One region of the Vagococcus sp. 211 genome, then DNA from elsewhere that is predicted to be linked to it. Evidence: predicted binding sites of a transcription regulator. Region 1 holds the regulator's gene; the other holds the start of a gene.

Region 1 (5,114 bases):
ACACACCCACTTCCCCTTTAGAATACCCCAAACGGCTCAATTCTGTTTCCCTTAAGCTCATTTGTTTAGACGCCACTTCTTCCTCCCTAGAAACAACAGGGGCTTGTAAGGGTTCTTTCGGGCGTTTCTTTTGATGGTATTCCTTGTAGACACTTTTCTTAAATTCGCTAATATTAATAGTACCTGTCACAAAATCAAAGGCGCGTTGGATGTAATCAGACATGACCATCTCATCGATGCCATATAGATAATGGAAAGTATCAATGCTTTTTTGCAGTTCTTTTTCCATGGTATCTGGGCTAATCGGCATCCCTTTTAGTAAGCTCTTAAAGAAATCCCAATCAAAGGTTTCTTTCTTTATATCCAACTCTATTCCTTTGTCTTTAGACGCACTTTCTTCAATGCCTTCATGCTTTAATAACGCTTCATGGCTTTCCAGTTGGTACGAATTCACCTGATAGACGTCAAGAAACTTCTTCGTGATAGGTTGATAATCTGGAGCTATGTCTATCCTTTTTAAGAAAGAGTCTCTCAGGGCTAGAAAAGCGTCTTCCCCGATTTTTTCTAACAATAACAAAGACAAGACATCATCTTTTAAGAATACTTTCGGCTCTAAAGGTTTTTGTAACACATACATAAAGTGATGGTCCTCGTCCAAAGGTTTGACGTAACTGGTCATCAGCCCAATCCCTTCCAGTTTCAACCGGGCCTCATAGAGTCTTGGAAGCCCAATATCTAATCGGTTCAACAACACATTATGGCGTTGGTTTCCTTTTAGGCCTGTTTCTGCTTCGATAAATAAGGAATGGAGCAAAGCGAAAGCATCGGTGCCAATGATGGGCTGATACAAGCGGTTAATAATTTTTATGTCTGTATCGGTTATCCAATCATTCAAGACCACCGTGTAATAATCTCTGGGTTTTAAATGTTTCCATGGATCATTCATTGTTGCACCTCCCTTTCTTTCTTACTTATCATCGGTTTCTTTATCAATGATTTCTTGTAACTCTTTTAAAAACACACTCATGTCTTTGAACTGACGATAAACACTAGCAAAACGAATGTACGCAATTTCGTCAAGGTTAACAAGGTCTTCCATCACGTATTCTCCAATATCCGTGGTGGATACCTCGTTTTCGCCAATGTTTCTCACTCTATTTTCGACGCGTTCTACCACTTGTTCCATCTGTTCTAAGGACACAGGTCGCTTTTCTGCAGAACGGATCAAACCACGTAATATTTTTTCTCGATTAAATTCTTCTCGTGCACCGTTTTTCTTCACCACAAGTAAAGGAGCCACATCCACTCTTTCAAAAGTTGTAAAACGGAAGGTACACTCTTCACATTCTCGGCGGCGACGTATCGCGCGACCGTCATCTGCTGGGCGGCTATCAACAACACGAGAGCCGTTGTAATGACATTTTGGACACTCCATCTTTCTAACACCTCTCTCAAACTTCCTATTATCCTAAATAATACCAATATTATAACATGGAGTGAAGGCTTTGGTATAGTCAAGTCATATTATCATCATCATCCAACTAAAAAGCACTCATTTTAATCTGTCCCTTCATTATCTTTAGAGAGAATCTATGCTATGATAATAAGCAATAACTGACACATAGGAGTGATGATATGAAGACGACAAAACAGGTTTCTTTACCAGAAGACTGGCTCGAACAGCTCAATTTATCCAAAGAAGACACTTATCTGTTAAAGAAGCAACAACACAAACTCGTTATTGAAAGTACCAACAAGCCCCTAGAGAGTCAACAAATTTCCTTGCGGTGGTTTATCCTTCCCGTCCTAATAACAAGTCTCATCTTTTTTATGACCTTTTATGAGACTGGGCGCTATCAAGTTCCAATGAACGGGGATAAATCCATTGCTAGCATGATTATCCTCCTAGGATTGACAAGCGGGATGATTTCCTTTTCTTTTTTCTTTATTAAGATGAAACGACGGACCGACAATGACGAACTCAGAAAAATTCACTGGCGTAACGTTCCTACGATTATTTTTTCGTTTGTGGTGATCTTGTTACTCGTTTTATTGGGCTTTTTTTGGGTGCTAGGCACGGTGTTTGAGGGGGCGAGCTTTGATTACTACACAGCTACCGCTATTTTCGCAGTCTTTATGGCCATTATTAACTATGTCATGATTATCGCTGCCTTATCTTTTTCATCAGATATGATTATTAAATTACTCATTACCGTTATTATTAGCGGCGTCTTTTTCGCTATGATAACCAATAGCCAAACAAGGTGGTGGCAACATAACTTTAGTTATCTCGGCACCAATGAAGCCTCAAGCAGTTGGCAATTTAATTTAACCTTAATGCTTTCCGCCTTTTTAATGATTGCTTTGATTGACTACTTGTTCGAATCATTGAAACACACAGAACATGATTCTCTCAAATTGCTAATTTTAAGAATTCTCTTAACCCTTGTGGCCATTTCTTTAGCCGGAGTAGGCTTTTTCCCGAACAACGGGCGTGGACAACTGCATCTGCTCCATACTAAATCAGCCACGTGGCTTGTCTATCTCATCGTTATCTTGATTATAGGCATTAAATGGTTGTTGCCAAAAGTGACCAAGGAATTTTTATTTTTTTCTTATTCTATGGCCATTATCCTTGTGATAGCTAATGTGTTATTCCAAACGATTGGCTACTTATCTTTAACGGCTTTTGAACTCATTGCCTTCGCCTTGGCTTTTAGTTGGTTACTCCTTTTATTGCAACACATCCAAAAACTATCCTCAGATAGTCCCCATCAGTTTTACATCACCTTTGAAGCAGAAAAAAATGAGGCCAACCCTTAAGGTTGCCTCATTTTTCATTTGCCAACGATGCCTTCTGCAATAGTGTAATCCCCTAAATAAGGTTCATCCACTCCATTTACTTTTTGATAAGCATCTCGCCCTTTTCCAGCAATAATCACAGAATCTCCTGATTGACTCATCTCAATCGCTCTATGAATCGCTTCTTCACGGTCCATGACCATCACTTGTTCCACACGGTCTGTTGTAATATGAGCTGAAATTTCTTGTGCTATCGCTTCTGGCGATTCATGGCCTGGATCATCTGCTGTTAAAATGACCACGTCTGTCAATTCTGATAAAACATGACCAAAGTCCGCTCTTCTTGAAATAGACTTATCTCCTGGACTTCCTAAAACCGTAATAATACGGCCTTTAGTGTCTGCTTTAGCAAAACTTAGCAATTGTTGTAAACTCACATAATTGTGGGCGTAATCAACAAAGATTCGTGCCCCATTTTTATGGGTTAGCTGTTCCATTCGACCTGGAACGAGAGCGTCACCTAGTCCTAACTGAGCCTCTTGAACCGTTGCCCCTGCCAGTTGAGACGCCAAAATACTGGCCACAGCGTTGTCTTTATTGAAGTCCCCCATTAAGTTAATTCGGTAATTCCCTCTTGGGTTCACTGGTAGAGACTCTGTTCTTGTTGCCACATCAAAACTTAAGGCATCATCAGCCCCCTGTGTCCAATAAACATCTGGGTGATTTTCTTGACTACCATAAGAAAGGTAAGGCACATTATAACCTTCGCACATCTCTTTTAGCAAAGTATAGTCCTGACAGTCCACATTTAAAACCATCTGTTTCGAATGGCGAATCAACTGACGTTTGCAGTAATAATAGTCATCAAAAGTAGGATGTTCAATTGGGCTAATGTGATCCGGAGAGATATTTAAGAAAATACCCACATCAAACATTAAATTGTACACTCGCTCCACTTTGTAGGCTTGAGACGAGACTTCCATAATCAAGTGTGTCATACCATTGTCCACGGCTTCTTGCATCATGCGGTACAGGTCAATCGATTCCGGTGTGGTTAAGGCTGACTTAAAATAGGTTTTTCCATCTAAACTGGTGTTCATCGTGGAAAAAATCGCTGTTTTTTGATCCGTGTGATGGTCTAAAATGAACTTAGTAAAGTAAGCACACGTGGTCTTGCCTTTGGTTCCTGTGTAAGCAATCAAGGTCAATTTATCCTGAGGGTTATCATAGAAAGCCATACTCAGCACTGCCATGGCTTGTCTGACGTTGGTCACAATAATCCCTAGCCCTTTTTGCGTATCATAGACTTCTTCGGATACATAAATCTCTAACCCTTCAGTCATGGCTTTTTGTAAGTACTCCTCTTTAAAACCAAAGCCTTTACAGAAGAATAAACTGTCTGGTGTGACGGTTCTTGAATCATAGGTAATGTGTGTCAAGGTTCTATCTGCTACAGGTAAGTTAAAAAACCAATGGGACTCGTAAGTAAATTCTTTTAATAAATCATGTTCTTTTAATATCTTTTCTATGTCTCGTAATGTTATTGTCATCAAGGAATCCCTCGTTTTCACTCATATTTGTTCCGAATGAACGGATGTCTTTTCCCATTTTACCACATAATTCTCAAAACACTTGAGAAAGACCTCGAAAAAATAGAAAAACACCTAGAAAGTCTATGTGTATAGCTTTTCCAGGTGTTTTATGTCAGTTAAGTTGTGTAATAAATGATTATAGTTTTTGTACTTTCACAGGTTGACCTGTTTTTAATGATTCGTTCGCTGCAAAAGCCAAACGTTGCGCCATGATACCATCAACAAAAGTAACCGGTGTTTCTGTGTCTTGTTGAATCGCATCTAAGAATTGTTGCACTTCTTCAATATACGCGTTGTTGTAACGTTCTAAGAAGAAATGCAGCGGGTTTTGGCTATGTACCCCTTCTTTGTTAGATAGTTTAACGTTGTTGACTAATTCGTTTTCTGCTTCTGATGCTCCTTTAGAACCAAAAGCTTCTAAGCGTTGATCGTAACCATAAACCGCTTGACGACTATTACTAATCACACCAAGACAGCCATTTTCAAATTTCAATGTCACAATCGCTGTGTCCACATCAATTCCTTTAATTTCAGGGTTCACCAAGGCATCACCTGTAGCAAAAACTTCTTCTACTTCGCTCCCAGTAATGAAACGAGCCATGTCAAAGTCATGAATCATCATGTCAAAGAATAGTCCGCCTGATGACTCAACGTATGATAAAGGTGGCGCTTCTGGGTCACGTGAATCAATGCGTAATAATTGAATGTCGCCAATTGCTC
Region 2 (5,114 bases), 710 kb from region 1:
CAGTAGCATAAACATCAATCACTTTACGCATATCCATGTCGTAAGCGGATGTGTAATATGGCATGCTCTCATTGCTTAAATGAGGCGCTGGGTAATAAATTTTCCCGATTTTTTTCTCTTGACGTTCTTCAATCAAGCGAGTGATTGGATGAATACTAGCACTTGTATCGTTAATGTAAGAAATAGAGCCGTTTGGCGCTACTGCTAGACGGTTTTGATGGTACAGGCCGAATTCAGCTACATTGGCTTGTAATGCTTTCCAGTCTTCTGCTGTAGGAATCTCAACACCTTGGAATAAGTCTTTCACTTTATCAAATTGTGGCGCAATGGGTTCGTTGATATAGGTGTCAAAATAAGAACCGTTGGCGTAATCTGATTTTTCAAAGTGGTTAAAGGTTTGTTGACGTTCTTTAGCAATGTTATTACTTTCTACTAATGTCCAGTAGTTCAGTAACATAAAGTACACGTTAGTAAAGTCTAATGATTCTTCAGAACCGTATTCCATTTGATTTTTGGCGAAATAGGTATGTAATCCCATAGCACCTAAACCAATAGTATGGTTTAAATCATTCCCATTTTTAATCGAAGGAACAACATCAATACTAGATGCATCTGTAATGTAAGTCAGTGCACGCGTCATTGTTCTGACAGATTTACCAAAGTTTGGACTATCCATTAAGTTAACAATGTTAGTTGATCCTAAGTTACAAGAAATATCTGTTCCGAGTGTTTCATATTGTTGTTTGTCATTAATCATTGATGGCTCTTGAATTTGTAAAATTTCAGAACATAGGTTACTCATAATGATTTTTCCGTAAACAGGGTTGGCACGGTTAGCTGTATCAATGTTGATGATATAAGGATAACCAGATTCTTGCTGTAATTTACTGATTTCATTCTCTAAGTAACGAGCGCTGATTTTTTGTTTACGAATATTAGGATTAGCCACTAAATTATCGTATTCTTTGGTAATATCCAAATAAGAGAAAGGCACACCGTACTCACGTTCAACACTATAAGGGCTGAATAAATACATGTCTTCATTTTTACGAGCTAACTCGTAGAATTTATCAGGAACAACCAGTCCTAAAGAAAGTGTTTTAACCCGAATTTTTTCATCCGCATTTTCTTTTTTAGTAGATAAGAACATTTCAATGTCCGGATGGAAGACGTTTAAGTAAACAACACCTGCACCTTGGCGTTGACCTAACTGATTACTGTAACTGAAGCTATCTTCAAATAATTTCATAACAGGTACCACACCACTTGCAGCGCCTTCGTATCCTTTAATAGGAGAGCCAGCTTCACGTAGGTTAGATAGTGTAATCCCAACACCACCACCAATACGAGATAACTGCAGAGCACTGTTAACAGAACGACCAATACTATTCATGTCATCGGTTACTTGGACTAAGAAACAAGAAACAAGTTCACCGCGACGCTTACGTCCAGCGTTTAAGAAAGAGGGTGTTGCAGGTTGGTAACGTTGGTAGATCATTTCTTCTGCTAAACTCATTGCTAAGTCTTCATTGCCGTCAGCAAAGTATAAAGCGTTGAACGCCACACGGTCTTCGTAACGTTCTAAGTATTGAGTCCCGTCATTTGTTTTTAAAGCATATTGTGAATAGAATTTATAAGCTGCCATAAACGATTTAAAGGTAAAATGCTGCTCATCCAAGTAGGTGAAAAGAGAAGCGATAAACGTCATTGAGTATTTGCCAATGAAAGCTTCTTCAATATAGTCATTTTCCATTAAATAAGTTATTTTTTCTTCTATAGTAGGGAACGTCATAGTACAAGGTTCCACATTTTCTTTAAAGAAAGCCTTTAGGGCTTCTTGATCCTTATATAAAGGGATTTGATCATCCACAGGACGATTGATTTCATTATTTAGTTCAAAATAACTAACATCTTTTAATTGTTTAAGATTCAAGGTCATCCACTACTTTCTTAAAATTTTTTACATCTTGGTCCGTTCCACTAAACTCAAAAGAGAAAAGCAGAGGAACCTGGTAATCACGAGCAATGTCTTTTGCGGTAAAAATAAAAAGGTCAGCAAAATTTAAATTGCCACCCCCAGCTACGCCTTTTAGATTGTCTTGATTTGATTTGTACTCAATAAAATCGTTCACTACTTCTGTGACTTCGGCGTCATAAGTAGGAACGATCAGTAAGTAAGGTTCATTCAGCTCATGGAAAGGGTTGGTACCATCAATTTCATAAGCAGGTAAAGCCAACTTTTTTACGAAACGTCTTGTTTGCCCAGTTAAAGAAAAGAAGACTAGTTTCATATTAAACAGCCAACGTTCTTAATTGATCTGGACGGAACCCAACGATCGTAACTTTTTCATCAGCAGTTGTCAAGACTGGAACGCTTTGGAAGCCTTGTGCTTTTAAGGTATCAATATGTTGTGGTTCAGTATCTAAGTTGATTTCTTCAAAAGAAACGTCTTTATCTAATAAGAATTTTTTTGTCATTTTGCATTGAGGACAGTTGTTTTTTGTGTATAACGTCAATGTGTTCATATTTAATCACTCCTGTTTTGATCTATTAAACAGGGCAACGTGTTGCCCTGTTGTTTGTAATTAATAGTATACCTCCTATTAAATCAAAACACAAGATATAGTGTCTCTTTTACTACGACCCACTATCCTTTGTATGAAAAGCCTAACAAGTCGATAATATCAAGCTTTCACTGTTTTTCATTTTGTGAAAGGAAAAGGGAGAAAGGTTGGAAGAGGTTGAGGAATAAGGAAAGCTTAAAAAAATAAATTTTATTAAAATACCTGCTTTATTGAAACGTGTACTACTGTAAAGTGAAAGGTGTTTTTTTGTCGTATCAGGCGACGGATTTAAGGAAATAACTTAATTGGTTTTTCTTTATAATACAACTATAGATAAGGATAGAGAGTGTTGTAATAAAAGAAGTAGCAATAAATAAATTTACATGGTATGTTTATTGAACAGAGTGCGTGTTTATTTGATATGCTAAAAGACGACAAAATTAAAGTGGACGGTGATAACACATGATGAGCCAAGAATATAAAGAGTTCGATAAAATTGAAACAGAAGCACTGTTCAAAGAAATGTTGCAGGAAATAGAAGAAAGAATAAATCGTTTCGAAAAAACGCTAGGTTATAAACAATTAACATATATGGAACAACAAGGGAGCAGAGATATTATTCGGTACTTTGGTGAATTCATGTTTGACTACCACTTACAAACCCTAAGTAATTGGGATGAGCGTGCTATGCAAGAGGTACTTTTATCAGTTTTTCCTTATAAAATAGTTGCAAATCTATCTTTTTTTGAGATGATTGCCCCTGTACTGAACCAATTCTTTCTGTATTTATACTACCAAGAATCCGTTACAGAGGGATTAAGTTTATCTGAAGGGCTTGCTTGCTATCACCCATTAATGCTAGAAGAAGTGGAGAAAGTATTAAAAGATAGTGTGGAAGAAGAGATACTCTTACTAGGAGAGGAATTAGGTTTAGATATGTCGAATATGAAAGAGATAGATAGCTTGTATCAATTAATGGAGTGGTTTGAACTCTCTCGATCTATTGAAGGTAAAGGGAATATTGTAGAATTTGCACAAACCGCTCGCATTTAAGATAAAAAATCAGTGTTAATCAATTGATGAATAAAACAAAAAGTGTTATTATAAATACTGTACTGAACGGGTTGTTAGCTCAGTTGGTAGAGCAACGGACTCTTAATCCGTGGGTCGAGGGTTCGAACCCCCCACAACCCATACGTCAGACGGTAGGAACGTTGATAGGTAGGCATTTATTAGATGCTTAGTTATCAGCGTTTTTTTTAGTTTACGGTGTTATTCTGTAGAATGAATTCAAAAGTGATTTCAAAGAACAACACGGAAAAAGAGACACATTTACCCTATTAATATTACATAAAGAACGACGGAAGTGGTTCTTTTTTTGCAACTAAAAGATCTTATTGTATTATATTTTGATTAAACAAATGATAATTGAAAGAAAGTCCCACTTTTTTGAAAGTTAAGGATGCTATGATATACAGTAACAAACAGTTATATCTAAGGTGATTAATAAAAATGGAGGGCAAGATAGGATGGAAGATCTCAAGATAAAAAAAATCGGTCTTGCCATGTTATTTTTTATGACGATACCTTTGTTTATGAGCTGTCAAGGACAAGGGACAAAAGAGCCTGGCTTGAATGCAGCTGTGAATCAAGAGATAATCAATAGTATTTTAGGTACGTGGTATGTGACAAAGCCATCAGTAGAGCAAGATGATTCTAAGACAATGATTCGTTTGAGAGAAGAGACTATTTTATTTGAGCAAGAGTGGTATGATATTGTTCGAACAGAAGGCAATGTTATTTACGGGAAAAGCCTGGATAAGGAAAGTAAACACATTCAATTTGAATTGATAGAAAAAGCACTGATTGTGAGAGATGGTTCAGAGGAAAAAAGAGTATTGAAGAGACCTTACATTAATTATATTAGTTTAAGATACGGGGAAGAAGTCAACAACAATGAAAGATATGCGAAAGAACTAGAAAAAATGCACATCTTATTTGAGCACCACGAACCGTTTCAAGTAAGTTTGATTAGCTATACATCGGAAGGTGCTAAGATTATTGAAACCATTGAGTATGATAAAGAAAAAATTGATTATTTAAAAGATATGACGGCAGATGAGAGTCAAAACAAGGGTATTGTGACGGATCGATTCGACCGAATGGATTATGTTGAGTATGTGGATAATGAAGGAAATGACATGGAAGAATATGTTTTATTAAAAGGAGATGGTCTGGCACATCAAGAAAAAGTAGTGTTTCCATTAACTGATTAAGCAAGATTTATGTGAAATAATTTGTGAAAAATAGTGAATTTATAGGACAAGTTGAGGGTTAATAAGAGGATTTATTGTAGATAAAGTAAAATATACTTTAATTAAATAACGTCAAAAACAATGTAATAAGGCAAATAAAAAAGCAAGGAGTGGGAGCTCCTTGCTTCTCTACCTCGACAAAAGATAAGTTTTGTAAGGGAAGGGGAAAACTTATCTAATGTCAAAAAAATTATTAGCCGAATAAATTAAATAAATTAATTTATACATTAAGCT

Evidence for each region. Region 1 encodes NrdR, which represses ribonucleotide reductase genes. Its sites were predicted from a motif close to ACACNATATATNGTGT; they were not measured.
Region 2: a site for NrdR is predicted at 2,615-2,630, ahead of nrdH (glutaredoxin-like protein NrdH). Genes of this name have one in related genera too.

Annotation. Positions count from the first base shown of each region.
Region 1 is NZ_CM150475.1:1,147,853-1,152,966, forward strand. It holds gene ACVWM0_RS05655 (replication initiation and membrane attachment family protein) at 1-946, opposite strand, end outside; gene nrdR (transcriptional regulator NrdR) at 968-1,435, opposite strand; gene ACVWM0_RS05665 (DUF998 domain-containing protein) at 1,636-2,823, shown strand; gene ACVWM0_RS05670 (UDP-N-acetylmuramoyl-L-alanyl-D-glutamate--L-lysine ligase) at 2,838-4,352, opposite strand; gene iolG (inositol 2-dehydrogenase) at 4,531-5,114, opposite strand, start outside.
Region 2 is NZ_CM150475.1:1,855,904-1,861,017, reverse strand. It holds gene nrdE (class 1b ribonucleoside-diphosphate reductase subunit alpha) at 1-1,933, opposite strand, end outside; gene nrdI (class Ib ribonucleoside-diphosphate reductase assembly flavoprotein NrdI) at 1,923-2,291, opposite strand; gene nrdH (glutaredoxin-like protein NrdH) at 2,293-2,526, opposite strand; gene ACVWM0_RS08955 (hypothetical protein) at 3,028-3,618, shown strand; tRNA gene ACVWM0_RS08950 (tRNA-Lys) at 3,687-3,759, shown strand; gene ACVWM0_RS08945 (DUF4362 domain-containing protein) at 4,095-4,841, shown strand.